3 regions of the Pseudarthrobacter sp. MEB009 genome follow, and region 3 is predicted to be linked to each of the others. Evidence: riboswitches for the same ligand, from Rfam matches in the RefSeq annotation. Region 3 holds a riboswitch; each other region holds the start of a gene.
The links. Region 3 has a riboswitch for thiamine pyrophosphate ahead of QRN07_RS05495 (ECF transporter S component). Riboswitches for the same ligand answer to the same signal wherever they lie in the genome.
Positions count from the first base shown of each region.

Region 1 (10,489 bases), on a different contig from region 3:
CCGCGCCCTCGATCCGGACAATGTCGTACTCACCGGATTCCCGCACGTCCACCAGCTCGAAGTCCCGGAGCCCGGCCTTCCGTGAGGCCAGCATGGAGGCCAGCTGGGTGGCGGTGACAGTGTGCTCGGTGTCCGTGGGAACGTCGGGGGTGATGCCGCAGAACGCGTCATAATCCACCAGTTCGGTGATGGGCTCCGCGGCCGGGTCCTTGGACACCCGGATTTCGCGCCAGCTGCCGCCCAGCGCGTCGAACAGCGCCACCCGGCCCAGCAGTGAACGCCCGACGCCGGTAATCAGCTTGACCGCTTCGGTCACCATCAGGGAGCCCACGGCTGCGCACAACATCCCGAAGACGCCGCCCTCGCCGCAGGAGGGCACTGACCCGGCGGGCGGGGCTTCGGGGTAGAGATCCCGGTAGGTGGGTCCGTGCTTCTCCCAGAAGACGCTGACCTGGCCGTCGAAACGGAAAATGGACCCCCACACGTAGGGTTTGCCCAGGATGGCTGCGGCGTCGTTCACCAGGTAACGCGTGCCGAAGTTGTCCGCGCCGTCAAGGATGAGGTCATAGCCGGCAAAAAGCTCCAGGGCGTTGGATGTATCCAGCCGGACGTTGTGGAGCCGGACGTCCACCAGTGGGTTCAGCTCCGCGATGGCGTCCCGGGCGGACTCGATCTTTGGCCGCCCCACGTCCGCCACACCATGGATGACCTGGCGCTGCAGGTTGCTGAGGTCCACGGCGTCATCATCAACGATGCCCAGGGTCCCCACCCCGGCAGCCGCCAGGTACAGCAGTGCGGGGGAACCGAGTCCGCCCGCGCCGATAACCAGCACTTTGGCATTTTTGAGCCGGCGCTGGCCCAGCGCGCCGATCTCCGGAATGATCAGGTGCCGCGAGTAGCGCTCCACCTCTTCAGCGCTGAGCCCTGCCGCGGGTTCCACCAGCGGTTCAAGGGTTTCTGCTGACACATTTGCGGTGAACATCGAAGCCATACTTCAATGTATGCCCCGGGATACCGCGCGGTCATATTACCCGGCAGTAAAGTGTCTATGTAACTGCAATGGAAGGAGGGACAACCGTGGTCCCTGATGCACGGGCTGATCACCCGAACGCCGAAGCTCCGCCCACCTCCCCGCGCCCTGCAGGCCAACGCTCCGCCCGGCTCCCCCGGGACGAGCGGCGCGCCCAACTCCTTTCAGCAGCGCAGGAAGTTTTTGTGGCCAACGGCTACCACGGCGCCGCCATGGACGAGATCGCCGAAACGGCCCATGTCAGCAAGCCGGTGCTGTACCAGCACTTCCCCTCCAAACGGGAGCTGTACCTGGCTCTCCTGGACAGCCACCTGACCTCCCTCACCGCGTTGATGATGGGTGCCTTGAACTCCACCACCGACAACGACGAGCGCGTCCAGGCGGTGATGCGTGCCTACTTCCAGTTCATCGCCAGCGATGACCAGGCCCACCGGCTGGTTTTCGAATCGGACCTGATCAACGATCCGGACGTCAGTTCCCGGCTGGAAACCTTTAACAGGACCTTTGCCGACGCCATCGCGCACGTCATCGCCGAGGACACCAAGCTTCCGCACCTGGAAGCTGAGCTCCTGGGCCGCGGCCTCGCCGGAATGGCGCAGGTCAGCGCCCGGTACTGGCTTGAAACGGACGGAAACCTGGACCTCAATGTGGCCAGCGACCTGATCTACCGTTTAGCTTGGCGCGGAATCTCTCGCTTCCCCAAAGAGTCCTAGACTACAAAGGAGACATCAGCAACGAACTTTGACTGGCTGGGAGGCCCCCTGTGGAAATTAAGATCGGCATTCAGAATGTTGGCCGCGAAATTGTGCTGGAATCCACGCAGGACGCGGATTCGGTGGCCAAGGTTGTGGAAGAGGCCATCACCAAAGGCACCGAGTTGCGCCTGAAGGATGAAAAGGGCCGTCTGGTCATTGTTCCCGGCAAGGCCCTCGCGTACGTGGAAATCGGTGCCGAAGAAGCCCGCCGGGTCGGTTTCGGCCAGTTCTGACGCGCTGCCTGCAAGGTAATAAAGGAGCCCCATGCTTTCGCTGACCATCGTTGTCCTGGCCGCCGTCGCGGTGGGGTTAATAGTGTGGGCCAATGACAAACGCCATGCCAAGTACGGGGCAGGCCTGCCCGCCGGCGTTTCGGTAAGCGTCGCGGCCCTTGCCTGGCTCATCCTGATGGCTGCGGGCTTCGGGTACCGTCCCGGCCTGACCTGGCTGCCGTGGGTCCTGCCCATCGTGCTGGGGGCTGCCGCCGCCGTGGCCGCCGCCGTTTACCTGGGCTCTACCCGGGCCCGGCAGGACACCGATAGGCTCACTGCGGTGCTGCGGCGCTGACGCCAAGCCAAAGTCCTGTGGCCACCACCCGTTGAGGTGGTGGCCACAGGACTTTAAGGGCGTCCGACGGCGGCAGCCGGCTTAGAGGAATTCGGCCCGGCCGGCCATGGCTGAGGAAGCCAACGCATGTTCCCGGCGCGGGATCCGGCCGGCCGCTGCGGCCATCCTGCCGGCTTTGACAGCGTGTTTGAAGGCCTCCCCCATCAGGACCGGGTTCTGGGCGCGGGTCACGGCCGTGGCAAGCAGCACGGCATCGCAGCCCAGCTCCATGGCCAGGGCAGCATCGGATGCCGTCCCGATTCCGGCGTCCAGCACCACCGGCACCGAGGCGCGGGAAACAATCAGTTCGATGTTGTGGGGGTTGAGGATGCCCAGGCCGGTGCCGATCGGTGAGCCCAGCGGCATCACCGCGGCGGCTCCGAGGTTCTCCAGCCGCAAAGCCAGGACGGGGTCATCATTGGTGTAGGCAAACACCTTGAAGCCGCGGTTAACCAGCTGTTCCGTGGCATCCACCAGTTCCACGGCGTCCGGCAGCAGCGTGTGTTCGTCGGCGATGACTTCGAGTTTCACCCAGTCCGTCTCCAGTGCTTCGCGGGCCAGTTCGGCGGTCAGGACGGCGTCGCGGGCGGTGAAACAGCCGGCGGTGTTGGGCAGGACCCGGATGCCGTGGTCCACCAGCAGCTGGAACAGCGAGCCGGTTTCTGCCGTGGAGTACCGGCGCATGGCCACGGTGGTCAGGGCCGTCCCGGAAGCGATCAGGGCGGCTCCGAGCCCGTCGAGGCTGGGGGCGCCACCGGTGCCCATAATGAGCCGCGAGGCCAGGGCGACGCCGTCAATGACCAGGTCATCGCGGCCTGTGCCACCGGCCTGGTTCAGCAGTTCGGTGTTGGTGTTGGCCATGGCCCTAACCGCCCTGGACTGCCGTGACGAGTTCAACGTCGTCGCCGTCCGCGAGCGCCGTGGCGGACCATTGGCTGCGCGGCACCACCTGGGCGTTCTGCGCCACCGCCACCCCCAGCCGTGCGCCGTCGGCGGCCTGCCCATTGGCTGCGAGGACGCGGCCGGTGACCTGGCTGACCAGCATGCTGATGGACGCGCTGTCCACCACCGCATGTGGAGTTCCGTTCAGGGTGATGTTCATGCTGTCTCCTTGATGGTGCGGGGAAGGTGAGGGGCAAAACCGGAGAACCGGGCGGGGTTGAAGGGTGCCCAACGGGGATCAGCGTGACCGTCCATCAGGTCGCGGCAGATGGCTGCGGCTGCGGGGGCCAGGAGGATGCCGTGGCGGAAGAAGCCGGTGGCAATGATCAGGCCCGGCACGTGCGCGGCCATCCCGAAGCCCGCGTCCGCACCGGTGCCGTCCGGTGCAGGCACCCGGCCCAGGAGGGGAGCGTTGTCCGGAGTGCCGGGCCGTGCCCGGGCGGTGCTCTCCAGCAGCTCGAGCTCGGCAACGGCAGGCACCAGGGCCTGGGCGTCCCGCAGAAGCTGATACACCCCACCCGCGGAGACCGCGGTGGGGCCGGCCAGGGCATCCTCGCGCTGGGTGGCGCCGATCACCACCGTGCCATCCTGCCGCGGCACGATGTAGACGGGGACGCCGTGGACCAGACCGCGGACTGTGGAGCCCAGCAGTGGGCGCAGGTGCTGTGGCACGGCGAGCCGCAGGATGTCGCCGTGTACCGGCCGCAACGGCAGGCTCAGGCCGGGGGGAAGGCCACCCAGTGCTGCCGCCTGCAGCCCGTTGGCCACCACGGTTTCGGCCGCCCGGACCGTCCCGCCACCGGCGAGCTGCACACCTGCGACGGCACCGTCTTCCCACAGCAAGCCGCTGGCCTTGGCCGCTACCGCAAACGGATCGCCGGCGAGCGCACGCCGCATGCTGGCCAGCAGAAGCCGCGGATCCACCTGGTGGTCTGCTGGAGTATCGAAGGCGCAGGCGATGGCGGGGCCCAGCAATGGCTCCCGGCGGCGGGCCTCCCGGATGGTGAGCGGTTCCACGGTCAAACCGTTCGCCTGCTGCACAGCGCGCAGGTCCATCAACGCCCGGCGGTCGGCGGCGTCGGCGCCCACGGCTAGGGTCGGCGTCGTGAGGTATCCGGGGTCCCCGCCGGTGACGGCGAGATCCGCGGCGAAACCGGGCCAGAGGGCGGCGGCCGCAAGCATCAGCTCCAGGAGGTCCTCTTCCTGGTAATGCAGCTCGCTCACCGGCGCCAGCATTCCGGCGGCGGCCCAGCTGGCACCGGCGCCCGGCGCGTCATCGATCAGGAGCACGGACCGGCCGGAGCGGTACGCCTCCCAGGCGATGCTGTGGCCAACCACGCCGCCGCCAATCACTGCAACGTCGGCTTCCAACGCTCCGTGCGGGCGGTCATCGGGGGTAGCAGGCAGGGCGCCCATGTGTCTCCTTCCCTACGCCGGCATTACCCGGATCAGGTCAAGCGGTCGGCTCTGACGCCCTCTCAGCCCGGCGCTTTGTGACAGCTGCCGCGGGCTCCCGCAGTACCCGGCCAGTCTAGAGGAACTAGGCTGGCAGCCATGAATGTGACCCACTCCCCTGCCGCCGCTGATCCCCTGGCCACCGCTCCCGGCGCGGCCGCGCTCCACGCAGCACGGCTGTACCTGTGCACCGATGCCCGGAAGGACCGCGGCGACTTTGCCCGGTTCGTCGACGCGGCGTTTGCCGGTGGGGTGGACATCATCCAGCTTCGCGACAAAAGCATCGAGGCGGCCGAAGAGCTGGAGCTCCTGGCCGTGCTGAAGGAAGCCGCAGTCCGGCATGGCCGGCTCTGGGCTGTCAACGACAGGGCCGACGTCGCAGTGCTGTCCGGCGCCCCGGTTTTCCACATCGGCCAGAAGGACCTGCCGCTGCCCGCCGCCCGCACCCTGCTCAACGGCAACGCCGCCATCGGCTTGTCCAGCCACACCCCGGACCAGGTGGACGCGGCCCTCACGGCAGCCGCGGGACCTGCGGCGCTGGACTACTTCTGCGTGGGGCCCGTCTGGGCCACGCCCACCAAACCCGGCCGGGCCGCCGTCGGACTCGACTTGGTGCGCTACGCCGCGGCCGCAGCCGGCGACGACGTTCCCTGGTTCGCGATCGGCGGCGTGGATGACGGCAACATCGGTGAGCTGGTGGCCGCTGGGGCCCGCCGGGTGGTGGTGGTCCGCGCCATCACCGATGCCCCGAATCCCGCAGCAGCCGCGGCTTCCCTGCGCAGCGCGTTGGAATCCGCAGACGCGTAGCGGCAGCGTCCCTGCCCGTTCGGAAAAAACCGGGCTACGCTGGGCAACGTGCCACATCACCGGCTTGCACCCCAGGTCCACGACCACAACAACGCGCTCGAAGCCGCCCTCAGTGAGCTTCGGGTCGAGCTGGAGCTGCCCGGCAAATATCCGGCTGATGCCGTCCACGATGCCGAGGCCGCCGTGGCGGCCCTGCAGCTGCCGGGCGAGGACCTGACCGGCATTGAATTCGTCACCATTGACCCGGCGTCCTCCACTGACCTGGACCAGGCGGTCTTTATGGAGCGCGACGGCGACGGGTACCACGTGCTGTATGCCATCGCCGATGTGCCCGCTTTCGTCGCCCCCGGCGGGCCCCTGGACGCCGAGACCTGGCGCCGCGGCCAGACATTTTACGCCCCCAACGGGCGGATCCCGCTGCACCCCGAGGTGATCAGTGAAGCGGCCGGCAGCCTGCTGCCGGACCAGGAGTGCCCGGCGTTTGTCTGGGACTTCCGGCTGGACGCCCGCGCAGGGGTCACGTCCGTGACCGTACGGCGTGCACGGGTCCGCAGCCGGGAGAAACTCAGCTATAGGGGCGCGCAGGCGGACCTGGATGCCGGCACAGCGGGCCCGGTGCTGGAGCTGCTCAAGGAAGTGGGGCTAAAACGGGTGGAGCTGGAGCGGCTCCGCGGCGGCGCCAGCCTGAACATGCCCGAGCAGGAGATTGTCCAGCTGCCCGACGGCGGCTACCGGATTGCCGCCGCACCGCAACTGCCCGTGGAGGACTGGAACGCGCAGATCTCGCTGATGACCGGGATGGCCGCGGCGCAGCTGATGCTGGCCGGAAAGGTGGGAATCCTGCGCACCATGCCGGCCCCCGACGAGCGGTCGCTGCACCACTTCCGGCTGCAGACCGAGGCCCTCGGGAAACCATGGGACGGGGCCGCCAGTTACGGCGAGTACCTGCGCACCCTGGACGCGGCCGAACCCCGCCAACTGGCCATCCTGCATTCGGCGGGCATGCTGTTCCGTGGTGCTGCATATACAGCCTTTGACGGGACCGTGCCGGAGAACGTTGTCCAGTCCGCCATCGGCGCCGCGTACGCCCACACCACTGCTCCCCTGCGCCGCCTGGTGGACCGTTTTGTGCTGGTGATCTGCGAGGCCCTGAGCAACGGCCGGGACGTCCCCGGCTGGGCGCGGGAGGCGCTGCCTTCCCTCCCCGAGGTCATGGCCGGCTCCGACCAGCTGGCATCCCGGATGGAACGCATGGCCCTGGACACCGTGGAGGCTGCACTGCTGGTCAACCATGTGGGGCAGGAATTCGACGCGGTAGTGATTGCCGGTTCGAAGCCGGCCAAGGACAACGGCAATGGAAACGGCGCCGGCAATGGGAAGAACGGGAACGGCGGATCAGGCACCATCCAGATCGCCGAGCCCGCAGTGACCGCCCGCTGCGCCGGAGAGCTGAAGTCCGGCACCAAGGTCCGGGTCCGGCTGGTCTCCTCGGATATCGCCGCCCGTAAAGTCCACTTTGAGCTGGTGGCCTGAGCCCGACGGTTCGCCGCGGGGCACCAAAGCCGGGTTCCCGGGCCCGTGCCGTTAGACTGGAAAAGTAGAAACGGATGCCCGGTCGTTGATTTCCTTGATTTGAAACCAACAAGCCCGCCCCTACGCGATCTTGAGATTGACCCGCTGGTCACCAGTGCCAGCATTTAGATAGCCCGCGATCGGCTTCCACTGGAATTGCTTGCGCGCTTCGAGCGTGCTCCGGAACGGCCCAGGCCGGCCCGTTGAGCAGGCAGCGCCCTCGCCCAAATGAATAAGGAAACTCCCTGTGAGTGAATTGCACACGCACCAGCTTCTGACCGATGAGTCCGGCACCGAGACCATCGAGCCCGAAGAAACCATTATTTCGGACGAAAAGCCGCACGAAATCGAAGAAAAGTCGTTCGCCGACTACAACGTCCGCGCCGACATCGTGGAGTCCCTGGCCGACGCCGGGATCACCCACCCCTTCCCCATCCAGGCCATGACCCTGCCGGTGGCACTGTCCGGCCACGACATCATCGGCCAGGCCAAGACCGGCACCGGCAAAACCCTGGGCTTCGGTATTCCCGCGCTCCAGCGTGTGGTGGGCCGCGATGATGCAGGCTTCGACAAGCTGCCCGTCCCCGGCGCCCCGCAGGCCCTGGTGATCGTGCCCACGCGCGAGCTCGCCGTGCAGGTGGCCAGCGACCTCGAGACCGCTTCCCGCAAACGCAACGCGCGCATCGCCACCATCTACGGCGGCCGTGCCTACGAGCCCCAGGTGGATGCGCTGCAGAAGGGTGTCGAGATTGTGGTGGGCACCCCCGGCCGCCTGATCGACCTTTACAAGCAGAAGCACCTGAGCCTGAAGAACGTCCGCATCGTGATCCTGGACGAGGCTGACGAGATGCTGGACCTCGGCTTCCTGCCGGACGTTGAAACCCTCATCGCCGGCACCCCCGCCGTCCGCCAGACGCTGCTGTTCTCCGCCACCATGCCCGGCCCGGTCATCGCCATGGCCCGCCGCTACATGACCCAGCCCACCCACATCCGGGCCGCTGACCCGGATGATGAGGGCCTGACCAAGCGCGACATCCGCCAGCTCATCTACCGCGCCCACGCCATGGACAAGATCGAGGTGGTGGCCCGCATCCTGCAGTCCCGTGGCCGCGGCCGGACCATCATCTTCACCAAAACGAAGCGCACCGCCGCCAAGGTTTCCGAGGAACTTGTGGACCGCGGCTTTGCCGCTGCAGCCATCCACGGCGACCTGGGCCAGGGCGCCCGTGAACAGGCGCTCCGTGCGTTCCGCAATAACAAGGTGGACGTCCTGGTGGCCACCGATGTCGCTGCCCGCGGCATCGATGTTGACGATGTCACGCACGTGATCAACTACCAGTGCGTCGAGGACGAAAAGATCTACCTGCACCGTGTGGGCCGCACCGGCCGCGCCGGCAACAAGGGCACCGCCGTGACATTTGTGGACTGGGACGACATGCCCCGCTGGGGCCTGATCAACAAGGCACTGGGCCTGAGCGTTCCCGAACCGATCGAAACCTACTCCTCCTCCCCGCACCTGTACGAGGACCTGGACATCCCCGAAGGCACCAAGGGCCGGCTGCCCCGCGACAAGCGCACTCTGGCCGGTGTGGATGCCGAGGTCCTCGAAGACCTGGGCGAGACCGGCAAGAAGAACGCCGGCGGCCGCCGCGAAGGCGGACGTTCCAGCGACTCCAGCCGCTCCGGTGACTCCAGCAGGTCCGGCGGACGGTCCGCGAACGCCGGCCGCACCGCCGAAGCACCCGTCGAGGCGGGCGGCCAGGCCACGGGCCAGGCTGACCGCGCCACCTCGGCCGATCAGGCCGGCGACGGCCGCGACCGCGACCGCACCCGCAGGGGCCGCCCCGCCCGTTCCGGCAGCCAGGACAGCAACGGCGAAGGTGCCCGCAGCGCCGGCACGGCAGGCCACGAAGGCGGAGGCCGCCGTCGTCCGTCCGAAGCGGCAGGCGAACCTGCTGCCGACGGCGCCGACCAGCCCTCGCGTGCCCGCCGCAACCGGACCCGGACCCGCCGCCGCAACGGTGAAGTTGTGGGTGACGCTGCCCAGTCCGGCAGCGCCGAGGGCTAAAACCCTCCATGACGAACACGCTTTGGGCGCCGGACGGCGGCAGCCTGGTGGTGCACGCGGAAAATTCCGTGTACCTCCCGTCGCTGCCGGCCGGCGCCTTCACGCTGATCTATGTGGATCCGCCGTTCAACACGGGCCGGGCGCAGCGGCGCCAGGAAACCAAAATGGTGGCGTCGCTGGACGGCACCGGCGACCGCGTTGGGTTCAAGGGCCGCTCCTACGACACGATCAAGGGCGCCCTGCACAGCTACGACGACGCGTTCAGCGACTACTGGTCGTTCCTGGAACCGCGGCTGCTCGAGGCCTGGCGCCTGCTGGCCGACGACGGCACCCTGTACCTGCACCTTGACTACCGCGAGGTGCACTACGCCAAGGTGATGCTCGATTCGATTTTCGGTCGGGAGTGCTTCCTGAACGAAATCATCTGGGCCTACGATTACGGCGCCCGCGCCAAAAACCGCTGGCCCACCAAGCACGACAACATCCTCGTGTACGTCAAAAACCCTGCCAAGTACCACTTCGACAGCGCCGAGGTGGACCGGGAGCCGTACATGGCGCCCGGGCTGGTCACTCCCGCCAAACGTGAACTGGGCAAGCTGCCCACGGACGTGTGGTGGCACACGATCGTCTCACCCACCGGTAAGGAAAAGACCGGCTACCCCACGCAGAAGCCCGAGGGGTTGATCCGCCGTGTGGTGGCAGCCTCCAGCAGGCCCGGGGACTGGTGCCTGGACTTCTTTGCCGGGTCAGGGACGCTCGGCGCTGTGGCGGCAAAGCTGGGGCGGAAGTTTGTCTGCGTGGACCAGAACCAGCCGGCCATCGACGTGATGGCCAAGCGGTTGGGTGCGCACGCCACCTTCACGTCCCACCCACCCAACTAGCTCGCACTTGTTGTCGTTTTGAGCGCCCAAAACGACAACAACTGCGAGTCAGTTGGGAAAGGCCGGGCGGGTCAGGGGCGCACGACGGCGGTCCCCGTGGCCTGCGACTCGATCCGGGCCAGGACCTCGGGGCTCGTCACGTTCTCACCCAGCAGGTTGGGCTTGCCGGTGCCGTGGTAGTCCGAGGATCCGGTGACCAAAAGGTCGTGCCGGGCAGCGAGGCCACGGAGGAATTCGCGTCCCTCTTCAGGATTGTCCCGGTGGTCGATCTCCACGCCCGCCAGGCCGGCGTCGATCATGTCCCGGTACGTCTGCTCCCCCACAATCCGGCCGCGGCCGGACGCCACCGGGTGGGCGAAGACCGGGACACCGC
Region 1 is NZ_JARVTC010000007.1:274,697-285,185, reverse strand. It holds gene moeB (molybdopterin-synthase adenylyltransferase MoeB) at 1-991, opposite strand, end outside; gene QRN07_RS07220 (TetR/AcrR family transcriptional regulator) at 1,078-1,743, shown strand; gene QRN07_RS07215 (DUF3107 domain-containing protein) at 1,794-2,018, shown strand; gene QRN07_RS07210 (hypothetical protein) at 2,050-2,352, shown strand; gene QRN07_RS07205 (thiazole synthase) at 2,434-3,252, opposite strand; gene thiS (sulfur carrier protein ThiS) at 3,257-3,493, opposite strand; gene thiO (glycine oxidase ThiO) at 3,490-4,749, opposite strand; TPP riboswitch at 4,742-4,860, opposite strand; gene thiE (thiamine phosphate synthase) at 4,888-5,595, shown strand; gene QRN07_RS07185 (RNB domain-containing ribonuclease) at 5,644-7,128, shown strand; gene QRN07_RS07180 (DEAD/DEAH box helicase) at 7,415-9,235, shown strand; gene QRN07_RS07175 (DNA-methyltransferase) at 9,244-10,116, shown strand; gene QRN07_RS07170 (PHP domain-containing protein) at 10,188-10,489, opposite strand, start outside.
Region 1: it holds a riboswitch for thiamine pyrophosphate, as region 3 does, so the genes downstream of both, thiO (glycine oxidase ThiO) here and QRN07_RS05495 (ECF transporter S component) in region 3, are expected to answer to the same signal.

Region 2 (10,489 bases), on a different contig from region 3:
GTCCTGCCACGCCTGCAGCACCGGTTCAACAATGCGCCAGCAGTCCTCCGCGGTGTCGCCGCGGACGGACAGCAGCGGATCCCCGGTAAGCACACCTTCCAGGACTTCGCCGTAGGGGAGCAGGTCGGCGCCGCTCAGTTCGGCCTCCAAGGTGGTCCGCGTCAACGTGAAGAGGTCCCCTGGCCCATCCACGTCGACGTCGAACTGCAGCGTGTCCGGCCCGAACCCGATCCGGAGTTGGTTGGGGGAGTCAACACCGCTGAAGCCCTTGGGCAGGTGCGGGACGGGCCGGAACGTCACCACCGCCTCCTTGCGTTTGGCGCCCAGCGCCTTCCCTGACCGCAGGATGAAGGGCACACCCTTCCAGCGCCAGTTATCGATGCCGACCTGGACTTCGGCAAGGGTTTCGGTCCCGCGGGAGGCATCCACGCCTTCTTCGGCGGCATAGTCCGGGACGTCCTTCCCGCCAACCGTGCCGGCGGTGTACCGCGCCCGGCGGGTGGACCGGTTGAATGGTCCGTTGACGCTGCTGGCGCGCAGCACCCCGGCGATGGCGTCGCGGAGGTCCCGCTCGTGGATGCTGGCAGGCGGCTCGATGGCCATCAGCGCCATGATCTGCAGGAGGTGGCTCTGGATCATGTCCCGCAGCGCTCCGGCGCCGTCGTAATAGCGGGCGCGGCCTTCCAGGGCCAGGTCCTCGTCGAAGATGATCTCCACCTTCTCGATGTGCTCCCGGTTCCATACCGGCTCCAGGAAATTGTTGGCGAACCGCAGGCCCAGAATGTTCAGCACCGTGGCTTTGCCCAGGAAATGGTCCACCCGGTGGATGTGGTCCTCCGGCACCAGCCGGGCCAGGGTCCGGTTCAGCTCCCGGGCAGACTCGGCACCGGCCCCGAAGGGCTTTTCCATCACCAGCCGGGTGCCGGCGGGAACCTCCTCCGGCCGGAGGACCCCGCACGCCAGCTGGCTGATCTTCGGCGGCAGGGCGAAGTACACCGCGACCGGGCCATCGAGTGTCCGCAGCAGCGAGGCCAGCCCGTCTTCCGCCGTGACATCCAGCTGGTGGTAGCTGCTGGCGGCGGCCAGGGACTTCAGGGCCGCCGCGCCGTCGGCGCCGGCCTCTGCACCTTCAGCGGCGAACGACGCCTGCAGCCGCTCCTGCCACTGCGCGGCTGTCCACGGATCGGAGCCTGCACCCACCAGGGTCAGGCCATCGGCGCGGCCGCGCACCACCAGGCTGGCCAGGCCCGGCAGCAGGAGCCGCCCGGTCAGGTCGCCGGAGGCGCCAAGGATGAGCAGGGTCCGTACAGTTGTTTGGCTCGTCATTTTGCCAGCATGCCATCATGCGGGCCCGACTTGGTACCCTAGATAGTCGAGTCCCGATCATCCACTGAAAGAAGTTCACGGCGCGTGTTCAATTCACTCTCTGACCGGTTGACAGCAACCTTCAAGAATCTTCGTGGCAAGGGCCGCCTGACTGAGGCTGATGTTGATGCCACAGTCCGCGAGATCCGCCGCGCCCTCCTGGATGCCGACGTCGCTGTATCCGTGGTCCGTGAATTCACCGGCCGGGTACGCGAACGCGCCCTGGGCGCCGAGGTCGCAGCCGCGCTGAACCCCAGCCAGCAGATCGTCAAGATCGTGAACGAGGAACTGGTGGAGATCCTCGGCGGCGAAACCCGCCGGATCCGCCTGGCCAAAAACGGCCCAACCGTCATCATGCTGGCCGGCCTGCAGGGCGCCGGTAAGACCACCCTGGCCGGCAAGCTCTCCAAGTGGCTGAAGGCCCAGGGCCACAGCCCCATCCTGGTGGCCTGTGACCTGCAGCGGCCCAACGCCGTCACCCAGCTCCAGGTGGTGGGCAAGCGAGCCAACGTGCCGGTGTTCGCACCGCACCCGGGTGCCACCTACACCGAGCTCGACCACCCGGCAGGCGATCCTGTTGAGGTTGCCCGGGCCGGTGTCGAGGAAGCCCGCCAGAAGCTGCACGACGTGGTGATTGTGGACACCGCCGGCCGCTTGGGCGTGGATACGGACATGATGGAGCAGGCGCGCCAGATCCGCCGGGCCATCGTCCCCAATGAAGTCCTCTTTGTCATTGACTCCATGATCGGCCAGGATGCCGTGAACACGGCGCTCGCCTTTGATGAAGGCGTCAACTTCACCGGCATTGTGCTGTCCAAGCTCGACGGCGACGCCCGCGGCGGTGCCGCCCTGTCCGTCGCGTCGGTCACCGGCAAGCCCGTGATGTTTGCGTCCACCGGCGAAGGCCTCGACGACTTCGAACTGTTCCACCCCGACCGGATGGCTTCGCGCATCCTGGACATGGGTGATGTGCTCACGCTCATCGAGCAGGCCGAAAAAAACTGGGACAAGGACGAAGCAGCCCGGATGGCGAAGAAATTCGCCGATCAGGAAGACTTCACCCTGGACGACTTCCTCGCCCAGATGCAGCAGATCCGCAACATGGGCTCCATGAAGAAAATGCTCATGATGATGCCGGGTGCGCAAAACATCCGCCAGCAGCTCGAGCAGTTCGACGAGCGCGAGATCGACCGCGTCGAAGCAATCGTCCGGTCCATGACGCCGCACGAGCGCGTGGCCCCCAAGATCATCAACGGCTCCCGCCGGGCCCGCATCGCCCGCGGTTCCGGTGTCCACGTTTCCGAGGTCAACGGCCTGCTGGAGCGTTTCGCCCAGGCGCAGAAGATGATGAAAAAAATGGCCCAGGGCGGCATGCCGGGAATGCCCGGGATGCCTGGCATGCCCGGCGCCGGTGGCGGTGCCCGCAAGAACGCCAAGAACGCGCCCAAGAAGAAAGCCAAGTCCGGCAACCCGGCCAAGGCGGCCCAGGAGCTCAAGGACGCGGCAGCCCGGCGCGCAGCAGGCCCCAAGGCGCTGCCCACCGGGGCTGCCTTCGGCCAGCAGCAGGGGGACTTCGATCCCTCGCAGCTCAACCTGCCCAAGGGCTTCGACAAGTTCCTCGGGAAGTAGCCCAACCAAGTAGCGCCAAGTGCCGTTCTGAACACTCAGGACGACACTTGGCGCTACCCGGTTGGGATGTCGGTACCGTCGAATAGGGTTGGGACATGGTCAAGCAACGGGTGGTGTTCGTGCACGGCGAGGGAAGCTTCGGCGCGGCCGCCTGGCCCCGGCAACACGGCATGGCGCTCACGTACGACGCCTTGTTCCTGCGCCGGCACGGCTACGATCCCGTCGCTGAACCAGTGGAGTCCTCCTTCGGGGCGGACACAGCGGTGATCCTTGAGGCACTGGCCGACGACGGCCGGGGAACCGCCGGCGGGCACGTTGTGGCGCATTCACAAGGGGCAGTGGCGGCCATGATGGCCGCCGTCGAACGGCCGGACCTGGTCCACTCCCTCACGCTGGTGGAGCCGGCCTGCCTGTCGCTGACAGCGGGCCTGCCTGCCACCGCCGCCCACATCAGGCTGATGCAGCCGCTTTTTGATGCCCGGCACCAGCTCAGCGACGAAGACTTCCAGCGTGGGTTTGTCCGCCGCGTGTACGCCACGGACCTCCAGGAGCCCACCTCGCTGGAGGAGAAGCGGTCCGCCCGGCGGCTGCGGCTGCAGGTACCCGCGTGGGAAGCGCCGCTGCACATTGTTCCGGGTGTGCCCACCCTGGTGCTGACCGGAGGCTGGGAACCACTGTATGAGGAAATCGCCGGCTACCTCCGGGAAACCGGCGCCCTGCACCGCATTGCTGCGGGCGGGCACCGGCCCCAGGACTCCCCGGACGGCGACCACGCCATCCGGGGATTCATCAGCGACGTCAGCCGTGGAGTGCAGGCCAAAGCATCCTGACCGGCCGCCGGCAGAAGCTGCCTAGCTTCCTGCCGGCATCACCGGCTCCGGCAGGTAAACCTTTCCGCCGGAAGCGAGGAACTCGTTGCTTTTTTCCCGCATGCCGGTGGCCATCTCCGCCAGCGCGGCCTGCGCTTCCGCGGAGCCGTATTCGTCCCGGATGTCCTGGCTGATCCGCATGGAGCAGAACTTGGGCCCGCACATGGAGCAGAAATGCGCTGTTTTGGCCGGTTCCGCGGGCAGGGTCTCGTCGTGGAAGGCCTCCGCCGTGACGGGGTCCAGTGACAGGGCGAACTGGTCCCGCCACCGGAACTCGAACCGTGCCTTGGACAGGGCATCGTCGCGTTCATGCGCTCCCGGGTGGCCTTTCGCCAGGTCAGCGGCGTGTGCGGCGATCTTGTAAGTGATCACGCCCGTTTTGACGTCATCCCGGTTGGGCAGGCCCAGATGCTCCTTCGGTGTGACGTAGCAGAGCATGGCCGTGCCGTACCGGGCGATCTCCGTGGCGCCGATCGCTGAAGTGATGTGGTCATAACCCGGAGCGACATCCGTGACCAGCGGTCCCAGGGTGTAGAAGGGGGCGCCCTTGCACAGCTCCTGCTGGCGTTCCACGTTCTCCCGCACCAGGTGGAAGGGCACGTGGCCCGGGCCTTCAACCATCACCTGCACGTCGTATTCCCAGGCCCGCTGGGTGAGCTCGGCCAGCGTGTCCAGTTCGGCGAACTGGGCGGCGTCGTTGGCGTCGGCAGTGGCACCCGGCCGGAGGCCGTCACCGAGGGAAAACGCGACGTCGTACCGCGCGAATATTTCGCACAGCTCGTCAAAGTGCGTGTAGAGGAAGTTCTCCTGGTGGTGCGCAAGGCACCAGCCGGCCATGATGGAACCACCGCGGGACACGATGCCGGTGACGCGGTTGGCGGTGAGCGGCACGTAGCGGAGCAGGACGCCGGCATGCACCGTCATGTAGTCCACGCCCTGCTCGCATTGCTCAATCACCGTGTCCCGGAAGATCTCCCAGGTCAGGGCGTTGGCTTCGCCGTTGACCTTCTCCAACGCCTGGTAGATGGGCACGGTCCCGATCGGGACCGGGGAGTTCCTGATGATCCACTCCCTCGTGGTGTGGATGTCATCGCCGGTGGACAGGTCCATCACGGTGTCGGCGCCCCACTGGGTGGCCCACTGGAGTTTGTCCACCTCATCGGCGATCGAGCTGGTCACCGCGGAATTGCCGATATTGGCATTGATTTTCACCAGGAACGCCTTGCCGATGATCATCGGCTCGGACTCGGGGTGGTTGATGTTGTTCGGGAGGATGGCGCGGCCGGCGGCGAGTTCGCTGCGCACCAGTTCAACGTCGCAATTTTCGCGCAGGGCCACAAACCGCATTTCCCGGGTGACGATGCCGTTCCGGGCATAATGCATCTGCGTGACGTTCCGCCCGCCGACGGCGCGGCGGGGCACCGGATGCGCTCCCTTCCACTCCGCGGAAGCCGCTCCGCGGCGCACCGCGGACCGGCCGTCGTCGAGCAGGTTCCGTTCCCTGCCGCCGTACTCCTCTGTGTCCCCGCGTGCCGCGATCCACTCCGTCCGGAACGGCGCCAGGCCCAGGACCGGATCACTTCCAGGGCCCGCAGTCCGGTAGGTCCGGAACGGGGAGTTTGCGGTACCTCCGGGGGAGGGCTCCAGCGCAATTTCCGTCACCGGAACTCTGATCCCGGCGGCCTGGTCTTCGAGGTAGGCCAGCGAGTGCGAGGCCAACGAACGGGTCTCCGCCCCCGTGCCGTCCCCGGTAGCAGGCAGATTTTGGGCAGGGTTGAACGGTGTTTTGGATGTATTCAAGGAATACTCACTTCCTTCGCCGGCATTACCCGGACAGGTTCGACGGTCGCAGGCTGCGTCAGCCCGATCTCAGCCCCTGCAGGGGCACCCGTGTGGTCACCAAGAAGCTACCACAAGCCCCGACCGGGGGTGTGTCACACTGCGGTGCTAGCCTGCATGCGTGACCACTAGCCCACATAAGGCCCAGGACGGGCCGCCACAAAAACCGTTTCCGGGCCCCCGGCGGCCGTCCGCTTTTCAAGGTGCGCGACAGTGACCCAGGTACTGGAGTTCAGCGGCCCGGTCCTCACCGGACCGGATACCGTGCGGCACGGCATGTGGTCGGTCGATGGCGTGCTGACGTTCAACCGGCCGCGGCAGGCACCCGGGAAAACCCTCGACGGGTGGGTCCTTCCCGGTTTTGTGGACGCGCACTGCCATCTGGGCCTGGGGCCGGGTGGCGCCGTGGGCCGGGAAGAAGCAGAGCAGCAGGCCCGCACGGACCGGGACGCCGGCACCCTCCTGGTCAGGGATGCGGGCGCACCGCTGGATACCCGCTGGCTGCAGTCAGGACGGGAGTTCCCGGTGCTTATCCGGGCCGGCAGGCACGTGGCCCGCACGCGGCGGTACCTGCGGGGATTCGCCGAGGAAGTGGAGCCGGCTGACCTGGTCCAGGCGGTGCGGAAGCAGGCGCGCGACGGCGACGGCTGGGTCAAGCTTGTGGGCGACTGGATTGACCGGGATGCCGGTGACCTCGCACCCTCCTTTCCTGCCGCCGTCGTCCGTGACGCCATCGCGGCGGCGCACGACGAAGGCGCCCGCGTTACCGCCCACTGTTTTGCAGCGGACACCCTGGACCAGATGCTGGACGGCGGCATCGACTGCATCGAACACGCCACCGGGCTGCAGCCACGGCACCTGCCGCGTTTCGCTGAACAGGGGGTACCCATCGTGCCCACCCTCATCAACATCGCCACCTTTCCTGACATCGCGGCCAGGGCGGAAGCGAAGTTCCCGCGCTACGCCGCACATATGCGCTCACTGTGGGAGCGGCGGGCGGAGCGGGTGCTGGAAGCCTTCGAGTCCGGGGTGCGGATTTTCGCGGGCACCGACGCCGGCAGCGTTATCCGGCACGGCCGGATCACGGACGAGATCCTTGCCCTGCATGGAGCCGGCCTGCCCATGGCCGCAGCACTCGATGCGGCCTGCTGGGCGGCCCGGGACTGGCTGGAAGCGGAAGGCATCCGCGAAGGGGAGCGGGCCGACGTCGTCCTGTGCGCAGGGGACCCGCGCCTCAACCCTCTGGACATCACCCGGCTTTCGCACGTGGTGCTTGGCGGGGAGTTGATTCGCTGAAGCCCTCGCACCTCGCTTGGAATAAATTGAAGCTTCAAGTAATTTTAAGAGTGAAGGCCCCCGCACCGAGGGCCCAGCACCAGGAGCACCCAATGACCGCAGCAGCCAGCAGCAGTGACCTTCTTCCCGCCGACCTCACCATGGGCACCGTGATGCTCAAGGTAGGCGACATGAAGGTCATGACCGATTACTACCAGCGCGCGCTCGGCCTGGAGGTGGTGGCCGAGCAGGACGGTGGACTGTACCTGGGCCGGCTGCAGAAGCCGCTGGTTCACCTTGCCCCAGCCCCCGGCCTGAACCTGCCCGGCATGGGAGAGGCGGGACTCTTCCACACCGCCCTGCTCTTCGAGGACCAGTCGGCGCTGGCCGCTACGGTGGCCTCCGCCGCCCGGTTTGAGCCCCGGTACTTCACCGGCAGCGCCGACCACCTGGTCAGTGAGGCCTTCTACTTCAATGACCCCGAGGGCAACGGCATTGAGCTGTACTGGGACCGGCCGCGGAGCAACTGGTCCTGGAACGGCACCGATGTGGTGATGGACAGCCTGGCACTTCCCCCGCAGCGCTACCTGGATACGCACCTCACCGAGGAATCCGTGGCAGGCCAGCAGGCCACCGGCGCCGGAGTGGGCCACGTCCACCTCCAGGTGGGCGATGTGCAGTCCGCCCATGACTTCTACGTCGGTGTCCTCGGCTTCGAAAAGACCGCCGGCTGGCACGGCCAGGCGCTCTTTGTCTCCGCCGGCCGCTACCACCACCACATGGCCATGAACGTCTGGAACAGCCGCGGCGCAGGACCCCGCAAGGACACCCTGGGCCTCGGCGAGGTACTGATCCAGGTACCGGCCGGGGACGACGTCGGATCCCTCGCCGACCGCCTCAAGGTGGCCGGCATCGCCGCCCACCACACCGGCGCCGAACTGCGCTTCGAGGATCCGTGGAAGAACAGCATTCGCGTCGCCGCAGCCTGAAGCCCGCGGCGGTGGCCGTGCACTAGGCTGAAACCGAAGGGCCGGGGCTGCGGTACCGCCGCGCCGGGAGGCCGCACCGTCAACGAAAACGAGGGACATTTCCATGGGCTTCACCGAGATCTTCGTGGCCACCCATGACGCAGCGCTGAAACATGCCGGCGTCCTGGATGCAGGCAGCAGCGCACCGGCCGCGAAGGCGGTGCGGATCACGGGAATCAGCGACTTCGAAGTGGAACAGCTCGGTGACCTCGCCGGCACAGCCGTCCACGCCGGCGGTGCCGACTACGAACTGACTATGGTGGACGTTTCCAGCGACTCGCTGCTGGCGGTCCCGCCCGCCATGGTCCGGGCGCTGGCAGACCTGCTCACCTACGAAACCGAGGGTGACGGCGAGGTCCTCGACGACGTTTCCGGGCAGTGGGCCGCCCAGGACGACATGCCGTTCGACGCCGCGAAGGCCAAGGAATACGTGCAGCAGGTCGCCGAACTCGCCGGCTCTGTGGATGACTCCGAGCGCACCGGCCTTTACGTCTGGTCCGCCTGAGCCTTCCGCCGCGGTTCCCCCGGCCTGAGGTCGGGGTGTCAAGTCGAAATCCGGACGCTGATCTGGCACAATGGACAGGTACTCGATCCGCGTGGCCCCTCTCTCCGCGTCCGGATCCTGTCCTTTGAACCTTCAAGTATGGCCCGCCCCACGGGTGCAGAACGATTGCTTCGCCCCTTTTCTGAAACAGGAGTGACCACAAAAGTGGCCGTAAAGATTCGCCTTAAGCGCTTTGGCAAAATGCGCGCACCGTACTACCGCATCGTCGTCGCCGATTCACGCACCAAGCGTGATGGCCGCGCCATCGAAGAAATCGGCAAGTACCACCCCACCGAAGAGCCCTCATACATCGAGGTTGACTCCGAGCGTGCACAGTACTGGCTCTCCGTCGGCGCCCAGCCGTCCGAGCAGGTTGCCGCCATCCTGAAGATCACCGGTGACTGGCAGAAGTACAAGGGCCTGCCGGGCCAGGAAGGCACCCTGAAGACGAAAGCTCCCAAGGAAGCCTTTGTTGCCCCGGAGAAGAAGTCCGTGATCATCCCGGAAGCCATCACCAAGAAGGCAGCCAAGTCTGACGCAGCCGAGGCGCCGGCCGAAGCAGAGACCACCGAGGCTGAGTAGATTGCTGGCAGACGCGCTCGAACACCTGGTCCGCGGAATCGTTGATTCCCCGGACGACGTCAAGGTCAGCTCCAAGAACAACCGCCGCGGGGACACTCTCGAGGTGCGGGTTCATCAGGAAGACCTCGGCCGGGTGATCGGCCGTCAAGGCCGCACGGCACGCGCCCTGCGCACCGTTGTGGCTGCCTTGGCCGGTGGCGAGCCGGTACGGGTCGACGTCGTCGATACCGACCGCCGCCGCTGAACGCCACGCAGTTTCAGCTTTACCTCCGGCCCCTCCACCCCTGGTGGAGGGGCCGGAGTGCTTTGACCCCACATCCAGTATTTCAATCCCGAACAGAGGAACACATGCAGCTCCAGGTGGCGCGTATCGGCAAACCCCACGGCATCCGCGGGGAAGTCACGGTCCAGGTCCTGACGGATGTTCCCGGCGACCGCTTTGCCCCCGGCACCGAGTTCGTGGTTGAACCGGCCTCCGCCGGCCCGCTGACGGTTGTCAGCGCACGCTGGAACAAGGACATCCTCCTGCTGGCCTTCGACGAGGTGGCCGACCGGAACCAGGCGGAAACCCTGCGGGGCGCCAAACTGTTCATCGAAACGGAGGAACTCGACGACGATGACGACGACGAGGGCTGGTACGAGCACGAGCTCGTCGGGCTCGAGGCCCGGGTTGCCGGTCGCGTGGTCGGAAAAATCGCCGCGCTGAACACCATGCCGGTCCAGGACCTCCTGATGGTCACTACCCCCGACGGAACCGAAATCCTCGTTCCTTTTGTGGAGCAGATCGTGCCCGAGGTCAACGTCGCCGGCGGCTACATCGTCATCACCCCGCCGGACGGACTTTTCGAAGTCAACACGGACGACGCCGGCGCCCCCGAAGGCCCGGAAGGCACCGCCTAGATGCGCGTCGACGTCGTCAGCATCTTTCCCGACTACCTGGCGCCCCTTGAACTGTCGCTGATCGGCAAGGCGCGCCAGGACGGGCTGCTGGACCTGGTGGTCCACGACCTCCGGACCTTCACCACCGACAAGCACCGTTCCGTGGACGACACGCCCTACGGCGGCGGCGCCGGAATGGTGATGAAGCCTGAGCCGTGGGCCGAGGCGCTGGCCGCGGTCGCGGGAATGCACCCCCAGGACGGTGGGAAGCCGGTCCTGATCGTCCCCTCGCCTGCCGGCGAGCGGTTCACGCAGGCGCTGGCTTATGAACTGGCCGAGGAAAAGCACCTCGCTTTTGCGTGCGGGCGCTATGAGGGCATCGACGAGCGGGTCATTGAATGGGCCCATGAGCACTTCACTGTCCGGCCCGTCAGCCTGGGTGACTACGTCCTCAACGGCGGCGAGGTAGCGGTCCTGGC
Region 2 is NZ_JARVTC010000011.1:144,803-155,291, forward strand. It holds gene QRN07_RS10435 (glucose-6-phosphate dehydrogenase) at 1-1,326, opposite strand, end outside; gene ffh (signal recognition particle protein) at 1,411-2,994, shown strand; gene QRN07_RS10445 (alpha/beta fold hydrolase) at 3,090-3,824, shown strand; gene thiC (phosphomethylpyrimidine synthase ThiC) at 3,846-5,663, opposite strand; TPP riboswitch at 5,658-5,765, opposite strand; gene QRN07_RS10455 (amidohydrolase family protein) at 5,916-6,998, shown strand; gene QRN07_RS10460 (VOC family protein) at 7,091-7,966, shown strand; gene QRN07_RS10465 (hypothetical protein) at 8,070-8,510, shown strand; gene rpsP (30S ribosomal protein S16) at 8,715-9,131, shown strand; gene QRN07_RS10475 (RNA-binding protein) at 9,133-9,375, shown strand; gene rimM (ribosome maturation factor RimM) at 9,480-10,031, shown strand; gene trmD (tRNA (guanosine(37)-N1)-methyltransferase TrmD) at 10,032-10,489, shown strand, end outside.
Region 2: it holds a riboswitch for thiamine pyrophosphate, as region 3 does, so the genes downstream of both, thiC (phosphomethylpyrimidine synthase ThiC) here and QRN07_RS05495 (ECF transporter S component) in region 3, are expected to answer to the same signal.

Region 3 (10,489 bases):
AAAAGCGCGGCGGCGTAACCGGACCACGCCGCTGCCCACAGGCCCCGGCGGTTTGCCACGTTGGCCAGTACCAGGGACTGCACAAAGAGAAGGTGCAGGACGCAGAGCACCACATAGTCGAGCATCACGGTGGCGGACCACCCTGAGGCCAACCACATGGGAACGGCGAATACGGCAACCAGCGGCAGTGACTGGACGAACATCATGGGCCAGTAACGGCAGAATTTCCGGGTGATGGCTTCGAGGTTCCGCTCGGCCATCAGATCGCCGAGGACCCGGTAGATGGGAAGGCATGCCGCCTGGGCCATCCAGGGCACGGTGATGGAGGATGCCAGCACCACGAGCGTCAGGGGCACCCCATCCACGTCAACGGCAGCCATTGTGGGGCTGACCAACGGGTAGACAACGTTGAGCAAAAGAACGGGTGAAAGGTACAGCAGGAGCGCAGAGCCCAACCTTTCAGTCGAGGCAACTGCCCCGCTGTTGGGACCGGCAATGCCTGGCTTGATGATCAGGGCGAGAGCCAGCAGGAACGGGACCGCTGCTGCGGCAAGAACGGAAAAACCGGCGGAGCCGGGAAAAAGCTGCACGGTTGCCGGCACAAGTGCGGACAGCGCCAGTCCCACCACAACGATCAACGACATCTGGCGGGTGTAGGAATCGTGAAATAAGGACTTCAAGATGATCTGGTTCTTTCCTCTGGATCAAGCCCCTGCCCTCGAGCTGCGGGCATGGAAAAGCCCACCGGTCTCTCTCGTCAGCGATTGAGGCGCGGCAGGCGCGATGGGTACTCATGTTGGTGTTGGGTCGGTTGTGCAGGAGAAGGGGAGTCGACGGCGGACTGGGGGGCCGGCCCGGTCTCAGAGGCAGGCTTCCGCCGCCGACTCCGGCTGGTACCGGCCCCACTTGGAAGGCCGGAAATCTACAAATCTAATTCCACGCAAAACTTCACGGAAAAACCCGAGTAGGCAGTACTCTATTTTTTTCCAATGCACTACTTGGTTTCTTGGTAGCGCCGCTGGAATGACCCAACCCAGCGGCCTCCGCTGGTAAACCATTGCGTCCGGTTCAGGCAACAAGAAACATTCAATCAACCACTCCTCAGAAACTACTTTGAGAAAGATCAAGATCTGATCAATGCTCGAAAAGATTCTCAGGAATTCCTCAGTATTAGCCAAGGCCAGTTGCTGAGGACCTGTTCGCCCACGTCAGTAGCCGATGGCCTGCTGTTTTGCCGCGCCGTGACGCTGTTCACAAACGGCCGACGCGCATTATCGTCGACCCCATTCACAACCCTGGGTAATGTGATGCGGATCGCACGTCGTAAGCTTTTGTCCGGATCAAATGCCGGCACCCTGCCGGGCCTGGAAATTGACGGAGAATATCATCGAAGATACCCCTGGAGTCCGCATCAAAAAGGGACCTGATCCCAAGGCTGGTGTTTGCCTGAATTTCCCACTGAGCCATCCGCGGGGTTGGCGGTGCCGAATCCACAGGTAATGCATAAAGCCCGGGCCGGCTGTGCGTGCCGGGACAGTTACTACATGGAAGGAAGCAGTTGTGGAGCGCGGTGTAGCAGTAGTGATCGAGGACGACAACGACGTACGGGCTGCGCTTGCTGCGATCTTCCGGCAGGCAGGGTTCGCCGTGCACCAGGCGTCATCGGGTGCTGAAGGACTGGACCAGGTACGGACGCACAACCCTGACATCGTGACCCTCGACATCGGCCTGCCGGACTTTGACGGGCTTGAAGCGTCCCGGCGCATCAGGACCTTCAGTGACGCTTACGTGGTGATCATCAGCGGGCGTGCAGACGAGGCGGATGCGTTGCTTGGCTTTGAGGCGGGCGCTGACGATTACATCGTCAAACCCTTCCGTGCCCGGGAACTTCGGGCCCGCATCAAGGCGATGCTCCGCAGGCCGCGGGCCTCCAGCCCGGGTGGGGCGGGCAGCAGCCAAGGGGACGCCGCTGCGGGTTCCGGTGACGGGACTTTCACGCGGGAGGCGACGTATGACAGTTTCGACTACGTCCACAAGGGCCTGGCTTTGCACGAGGGAACCCGGCAGGCTGCCGTGGACGGCGTACCCGTCGCCCTGACGCGGAGCCAGTTCGACATCCTCCTGGTGCTGATGAAAAAGCGGCGGACCATCCAGGCGAAGGCCGACCTGGTGCGCTACCTTCGCCATGACAGCTACGATGGCTCCTTTGTGGGCGCCACGGAGGAGCGCGCGGTGGAGGTCCACGTCAGCAACCTCCGTAAACGTCTCGGGGAAAACCCCAGGAAGCCGCGGTGGGTGGAGACGGTGCACGGTGTGGGCTACCGCCTCACGCCGCCGGTGCCGCGCCGGCAGGGCAGGCAACAGGACTGAATGCTGAACCCGCTGCTTTTCAGCTGCCCTGGGCCGGGGTGAGGATTTCGCGCAGGGCTTCGACCACCAGGTTGTGGTCCTGGACCTGCGGGAGGCCGGACACCGTGACGGTGGCGACGGACCCGACGCCGGCCACGTACAACGGGAATGACCCGCCGTGGGCTGCGTAGCGGGACTGGTCGAACCAGGCGTTGTCCTCGATCCGGCCGCCGTTCCGCCGGCCCCGAAGGCCCACCAGCAGGGACGGCACCTCGTAGCGGGCCGCTGTGGCCTTCTTCGCCCGGATCCACTGCTCGTTGTCCGGAGTGGCGCCGGGAAGCGCCACGTGGAAGAGCACCTGCTCACTCCTGGAAATATCAATGGCAATGGGCAGGCTCCGCTCCTTTCCCAGCTCCACCAACAGCAATCCGAGGTTCAGGGCGTCATCCAGCGAAAAGCCGGGAAACTGCAGTTCCCTGGTCTCGGCTTCGATCCTGGCAATGAAGGCCTCCAGCGAACCCTCAGGCTGGGCATCGGCGGAGTCCGGATCGAAGTCGGTCACAAGCGGTGAATTGGCGGTCATGGCCCACAATCTACCCCGCCCAGGTGTAAACTGGGCAGGCCCAACAGGGCAGCTTTAACCAACCACTGAAACATTCAACGACAGGGGAGCGCAGCCGTCGGGCATCACTGGCATTTGCCAGGATCCGCAGGTGGGCGCTGAGAGTGCGGACAGCCGCAGACCCTCGAACCTGATCCGGTTAGTACCGGCGCAAGGGAGTCGAGTTCTCGAAGTGCGCGGAAAATGGCGGCAGCAACCGCCACCCGTGTCCACTTTCCCCTCCTGTTACCCAGGAGGACCACCATGAGCACTGCAGCAATCAAGAAGACCACCAGCAGGTCCTGGCGCGTCGTGGACATCGTCGTCGCGGCCCTGATCGCGATTGCCGGCGGCATCATTTTCTGGGCCTGGTCCCAGGGTGCCGCGGCCGTTTCCGCGCCGATGAACGCCGTCTATCCGCCCCTGACCGGCCTCCTGGCCGGCGGCTGGATGATCCCGGCCGTCCTGGGCATGCTGATCATCCGGAAACCAGGTGCCGCGCTTTTCTGCGAAACCATCGCCGCGACGGGTGAGCTGTTTATGGGCTCGCAGTACGGCGCGTCGGTGCTGTTTTCCGGGTTCGTCCAGGGCCTGGGCGCCGAGATCATTTTCGCCATCTTCGTCTACCGGAAGTTCAACCTTCCTGTCTCCCTGCTGGCCGGCGCGGGTGCCGGACTCTTCTGCGGCCTGAACGATTCGTTCGCGCCGTGGGGCTGGAACATTGCCTATTCGGGCGGCGACAAACTCGCCTACATCGTCTTCACCGCCATCTCCGGCGCAGTCATCGCCGGCGCCCTCTCCTGGATCGCCACCCGCGGCCTGGCCAGGACCGGCGTGCTGGCTTCCTTCGCCTCTCGGAAGGCCGCATCGGAGCCTGCCTTCTCCTGATGCCTGCACCTTCCCAGCACGGCAGCCCGGCGGTCCGGCCCGCAGCGGTCAGTGCCCACGGGTGGGGCTGGCGCCATGCCGGCCGTACCAGGCCCGCCGTCCGCGCCCTTGACCTGGATATCCGGCCCGGCGAGCGGGTCCTCCTTTTGGGCCCCTCCGGAGCCGGTAAGTCCACGCTGCTTCACGCCCTCGCAGGGGTGCTGGGGGATGCGGACGACGACGGCGAAGCGGCGGAGTCGGACGAGTCCGGTTCGCTGCTGGTGGACGGCGCCCCGCCCAGGTCCCGGCGCGGGCGCGCCGGCCTGATGCAGCAGGACCCGGAAACGCAGGTGGTCCTTTCCCGGGTGGGCGACGACGTTGCTTTCGGCGCCGAAAACCTTGCGGTGCCCCGCGACGACATCTGGACCCGTGTGCACGAGGCGCTGGCCGACGTCGGGCTTTCCCACCTTTCGCTGGACCACCCGACGTCGGCCATCTCCGGCGGGCAGAAGCAGCGCCTGGCGCTGGCGGGAATCCTTGCCATGCGGCCCGGCCTGATCCTGCTGGATGAGCCAACGGCGAACCTGGACCCGGCCGGGGTGCTGGAGGTCCGCGACGCCGTGGCCAGGTGCCTCGACAAAACGGGGGCCACCCTGGTGGTGGTGGAGCACCGCGTGGGCGTGTGGAAGGACCTGGTGGACCGGATCGTGGTGCTCCAACCGGGATCAGCGTCGGACCCGGCCGTGCTCCTGGACGGGCCGCCGGATACCGTGCTGGAAGGCGCCAGGGAGATGCTGAAAACCGCCGGTGTCTGGGTCCCGGGGTATGCCCCTGCCACGCGCCACCGCACGGCGGGATCCCCGGCCGACGGCGACCTGCTTCTTGCCGCGGACAATCTGGCGGTGTCCCGTGAACGGCCCCGCCGCAGCAGGTTCCGCAAAATTCCGCCGGTTCCCGTCCAGGAAGGAATCGACGCGCAGGTAATTTCCGGGCAGGCGCTGGCCATCACGGGTCCCAACGGCGCCGGAAAATCCACCTTCGCCCTGACGCTGGGCGGATTACTGGCTCCTGTTGCCGGGACCGTCGAGGCCGCTGCCACTCTTGGCCAAGGCGCCGGACCGGATCCCTACCGCTGGAAGGCCGAGCAGTTAATCGAGCGGATCGGCACGGTGTTCCAGGAGCCTGAACACCAGTTCGTCACCGGCCGGGTGCTGGACGAACTGCAGTTCGGTCCCAGGCACCTGGGCCATGGCGCGGAACGGGTGGATGAGCTGCTGGAAAGGCTGCGGCTGACCGGTTTGGTGGACGCGAATCCCTACACGCTCTCAGGTGGCGAAAAACGGCGGCTTTCCGTAGCCACCGTCCTGGCCGCAAGTCCCAGGGTCCTGATCCTGGACGAGCCCACCTTCGGGCAGGACGCCAACACCTGGGCCGAGCTGGCATCGTTCCTCACCGAACTCCTGGACACCGGCACCGCCGTGGTCTCGGTGACGCATGATGCCGAATTCACCGCCGCCCTGGGCGGGGCCGAGCTGCGACTGTCAGCTCCGGAGCGGGTGGCGCCATGAGGCAGGAGCTGAACCTTCCCGGCGGAACCGCCGTGCTGGCCCGCGCCAACCCGCTGAGCAAATTTGCCGCCGTTTTCCTGGTCACGCTGGTTCTGGCGCTGTCCATCGACTGGGTTTCCGCGTCCGTTGCGCTCGCCTGCGAACTGCTGCTGTTCCCCCTGGCGGGGCTCACGCTGACGCTGCTGTGGCAGCGTGGCTGGCCGTTGATCCTGGCGGCGGCCGTCGGCGGCTGGAGTACCTCCATCCTGGCAGCGGACAGCGGAAGGACGCTGATCGACGTCGGGATCTGGACCATGAGCGAGGGTTCGCTGGAAACCGGCGCCGGATTCCTGCTCCGCGGCCTGGCCATCGCCCTTCCCGCTGTGCTGCTGATGAGCTGTACCGATCCCACTGACCTGGCCGACGCGCTGGCCCAGAAGGCCCGGCTGCCGCACCGGTTTGTCCTGGGGACCCTCGCGGCAATGCGGCTGGTGGGGCTGATGGCGGAGGAATGGCAGACCATCGGGATGGCGCGCCGGGCCCGCGGCGTGGGTTCGCGCGGCAGCGTGGGCCAGCGGATCAAGGCCACGCTGGGACAAAGCTTCGGCCTCCTGGTGCAGGCGATCCGGCGGGCCTCCAGGCTCGCCGTGACCATGGAAGCGAGGGGTTTCGGCGGCGGCGAACGGACCTGGGCCCGTGAGTCCACCTTTAGCGCGCTCGATGTGTGGGTGGTTGCCGGTGGTGCCCTGATCTCCGGCCTTGCCGTCACTGCTGCCGTGTCGGCCGGAACGTGGAACATGGTGTGGCTGGGGCAATAGGTCCTTATCCTGTTGGCAAAACCATTGATCTTCCCGAAACACACTGATAGTTTCGGGAAATCGGTTTCTCGACAAAGGTGGATACCCAATGGCGCGTAAAAACATCCGTGGAACCCGGAAGATCATTGCAGTGGCAACAGCCCTAAGCCTTTTGGGCTTCACCGTTGCCTGCTCCAATGATTCGTCCGGCGAATCAGGCTCAGGGCAGCAGGAGATCCGGTTCGCCTGGTGGGGAAACGCCACCCGCGCGGACCTGACCAGCAAGGCCATCGCCGCCTTCGAAGCACAAAACCCCGATATCAAGGTCAAGCCCGAGTACGGCGACATTTCGGGCTACTTCGACAAGCTCGCCACCCAGGTCGCGGCCAATGACGCCCCGGATGTGATCACCATGGGCGGCGCCTACCCCGCCGAGTACGCCAACCGCGGGGCCCTGCTTGACCTGTCCACGGTGGGCGACGCCCTGGACCTGTCCGGCATCGACCAGGGCGCCCTGCAGAACGGGCAGGTGGATGGCAAGCAGTACGGCATCTCCACCGGCGCCAACGCGCTGGCCATCGTGGCCAACCCGGCCGTCTTCGAGGCCGCCGGCGTCCCCATGCCCGACGACGGGACGTGGACCTGGGAGGATTTCGCCCGGATTGCCGCAGGCGTGACCGCCAAAAGCCCCAAGGGCACCTACGGGACTGCCACTGTCCTGACCCACGACTCGCTGGACGCCTTCGCACGGCAGCGCGGCCAATCGCTGTACACCAAGGACGGCGCGCTGGGCCTCGAGGAGGGCACGGTCCGGGACTACTTCGACTACTCCCTGGAACTGAGCCAATCGGGGGCCGCGCCCGGTGCGTCCGAAACGGTGGAAAAGCTCAACGTCAGTACCGAGCAGACCCTGATGGGGACCGGCCAGGCCGCCATGATGCTGACCTGGTCAAACTCGCTGACGGCCCTGAGCAAGGCCTCCGGTGCCCCGCTGGAGCTGCTTAAGCTGCCCGGCGAAATCCCCACCCACGGCATCTGGCTGCAGTCCTCCCAGTTCTACACGGTCTCGGCGCGGAGCAAGCATACGGAGGCGGCGGCCAAGCTGATCGATTTCCTGGTCAACAATGAGGAATCGGCGCGGGTGGTCCAAAGTGACCGTGGTGTGCCCAGCAATGCCGACATGCGTACCGCCATCGGTGACCTGTTGACCCCCCAGGGCAAGGCGGAGGCGGCCTACGTGGACGAGATCGGAAAGCAGGATTTTGCCCCCACCTTCATCGGACCCACCGGCTCCACAGCCGTGGCTGAAATTACGGCACGTATCAACACCGAGGTGCTTTTCGAGCGGCTGACACCCGAAAAGGCGGCAGGCCAGTGGCTGAGCGAGAGCAAGGCTGCCATCGGAAAATAGGTGCCAGCGATTGCCTGGTATCGCACGTAACGGGTATACGGCGCGCCGCTGGGCCCTCGGGTGGCCCAAGCGGCACCCCGTAACTCATTCATGATATATTCGCGGCATGAGCCAGGAGACTACCGAACACGTTGCCGCCATGTTGAGGAACGCCAGGAGCGAGAAGGGCTGGACCCAGGGACAGCTGGCTTCCGAGCTTGGCACCAGCCAAAGCGCAGTGGCCCGGATGGAGCAGGGCAAGCAGAACCTGAGCCTGAAGATGATCCAGCGCCTGGAAACCATCTTCGACCGCAGCATCGTTAACGTTGGTAAACCGCGGATGACGCACCTTCGTGTTGAAGGCGGCCGCACCCTGTCCGGCTCGGTGGACGTCAACAGCAGCAAAAACGCCGGCGTTGCCCTGCTGTGCGCCAGCCTCATCAACCGGGGGACCACCGTCCTCCGCCGGCTTGCCCGGATCGAGGAGGTCAACCGCATCGTTGAGGTGCTCAGCAGCATTGGTGTTGAGTGCACCTGGCTGAACGCCACTGACCTGCGCCTCCGCCGCCCCGCCGTGCTGGACCTGGCTGCAATGGACGTTGACGCCGCCCGCCGGACCCGCAGCGTCATTATGCTGCTGGGGCCGCTCCTGGACGAGACCGCCGAGTACCGGCTGCCCTATGCCGGCGGCTGCGACCTGGGCACGCGGACCGTTGAACCGCACATGCAGGCTCTGCGTCAGTACGGTCTGTCGGTGGAGGCCACGGCAGGCTTCTACAGCGTCCAGGCGCCATCCGCCGATACCCGCGACCGCTCCTTTGTGCTGAGCGAGCGCGGGGACACGGTCACGGAGAACGCGATCATGGCCGCCGCCCACCGCGAAGGCACCACCGTGATCCGCAACGCCAGCCCCAACTACATGGTCCAGGACCTCTGCTTCTACCTGCAGATGCTCGGCGTCAGCATCGAGGGCGTCGGCACCACCACGCTTCGGATCGTAGGCCGGCCGCACATCGATGCCGACATCGAGTACTTCCCCTCCGAGGACCCCATCGAGGCGATGAGCCTTATTACCGCAGGCATCGTGACCAACTCCGAGGTGACGGTCCGCCGGGTTCCCATCGAGTTTATGGAGATCGAGCTTGCCACCCTGGGCCAGATGGGCCAGCAGCTGGAGATTTCCGGCGAATACGTGGCCCGCAACGGACGGACCAGGCTGGTGGACGTAACCACCAAGCCTTCCGCGCTGCGCGCCCCTGAGGACAAGATCCACCCGATGCCGTTCCCCGGCCTGAACATCGACAACCTGCCCTTTTTCGCCGTGATCGCCGCCAACGCCCACGGCCAGACCATGATCCACGACTGGGTCTACGAAAACCGGGCCATCTACCTCACGGAGCTGAACCGGCTGGGCGCCCAGGTGCAGCTCCTGGATCCGCACCGGATCTACGTCAACGGGCCCACCAAGTGGCGCGCAGCAGAGGTCGGCTGCCCGCCCGCCCTGCGCCCGGCCGCGTGCCTGCTGCTGGCCATGCTTGCCGCCCGGGGAGTGTCCGAGCTGCGGAACATCTACGTGATTGAGCGCGGCTACGAGGACCTCGCGGAGCGCTTGAACACCATCGGGGCCAAGGTGGAGTACTTCCAGGACTAGTTCCGGCGGATTCTGCACGATCATCCGCGCCCAGGCCCGGGTGGGCCCCGCCAGTCCGGGCTTCCGGCCCGGCCAGCGGCGGATGATGGTGCAGAATCAGGCAGGACGGCCCCGCCGCAGCACAGCCCGGATGTCCCGGAGCACCACATCGGGGGCGTTCCAGACCTGCTCGGGCGCGAAGCTGAGGGTTGCGTAACCCAGGGCCTGCGCGGCGTTCAGGCGGGCCATGTCCTTGCGCCAGGCGTCCCGCGAGCTGTGGAACTGGTAGCCGTTGACTTCCACGATGAGCCAGCCCCCAAGCATAAAGTCCACCCGCCCCACTCCGGGTACTTGGACCTGTCGGCGGAACTCAAGCCCCGCCGCGTCGAACAACAGCCTGGCACTGATCTCCGGCACGGATTCGGACAAGCCGTCCGCCTTTGCCAGGCGCCGCCGGGCCACACCGTAGTACCTGGCGCCCAGCTGGGCTTCCAGCGCAGCCCGGGACACACCCTGGAAGCGCATTGCGGACTGGGCGATCGCTATCGCATCGACTTCCGGCAGGCAGGTCAGGGCGTGGACCACAATGTCCTCGATGCCGGCGATGGGCAGTTGGTGATGCGGCTCGAAACGCAGCCCGCCGTGCCTGGGGCGATGCGTTCCGCGCCGGTGTTTGGCCGCCAGATGGAGCCGGACCGGCCTGTCCTTGATCCACAGCCCGTACCGGATGGCCCCGGAAGCGCAGGTCAACAACGAATCGCTGACGATTGCCTGCAGGAAAGCGGGATCGGCGTCCGGCAAGGCCCAGACACCCTTGCGCGGCTGGGCTGCTCCGGCTATGGCGAGATTCCGCACCGCGCGCTCCGAGTAGCCTTGGCGGCGGAGCAGGCCAACCCGTGCCACGCCGCCGACGGATTTCAGGTAGTCCAGGGGGTCCATGGAACGAGCCAGCCATCTTTTGGGCCGGTTGGGCACCGCCGTCGTGCCCTATGTGGAGAACGGGCGGCGGGTTCTGCCCACTCAACCGCGACAAACCCGGGCCCCGCCGCCCACTGGCCCGCACGCCGCGCCCGCCCACCGCATTGATTGGGCAGAATCCGCCGCAATCCGGAACCGGTTACCGGCAGGGAAGTGCCGCACAATGTAAGCATGCGAACATTCGGCGTTGAGGAAGAGCTCCTGATCGTTGACCCGGAGTCGGGCGAACCGCTGGCGCTCGCGGATGCGCTCCTCTCCGGCCGGCACCTGGCCGCCGATGATTCGCCGGCCGGCCAGGGCATGGGGCTCAGTGCCGAGCTCAAGCTGGAG
Region 3 is NZ_JARVTC010000006.1:143,491-153,979, reverse strand. It holds gene QRN07_RS05510 (hypothetical protein) at 1-680, opposite strand, end outside; gene QRN07_RS05505 (response regulator transcription factor) at 1,561-2,370, shown strand; gene QRN07_RS05500 (heme-degrading domain-containing protein) at 2,390-2,932, opposite strand; TPP riboswitch at 3,005-3,146, shown strand; gene QRN07_RS05495 (ECF transporter S component) at 3,215-3,838, shown strand; gene QRN07_RS05490 (ABC transporter ATP-binding protein) at 3,838-5,385, shown strand; gene QRN07_RS05485 (energy-coupling factor transporter transmembrane component T family protein) at 5,382-6,182, shown strand; gene QRN07_RS05480 (ABC transporter substrate-binding protein) at 6,271-7,572, shown strand; gene QRN07_RS05475 (UDP-N-acetylglucosamine 1-carboxyvinyltransferase) at 7,679-9,202, shown strand; gene QRN07_RS05470 (endonuclease domain-containing protein) at 9,299-10,120, opposite strand; gene QRN07_RS05465 (glutamate--cysteine ligase 2) at 10,331-10,489, shown strand, end outside.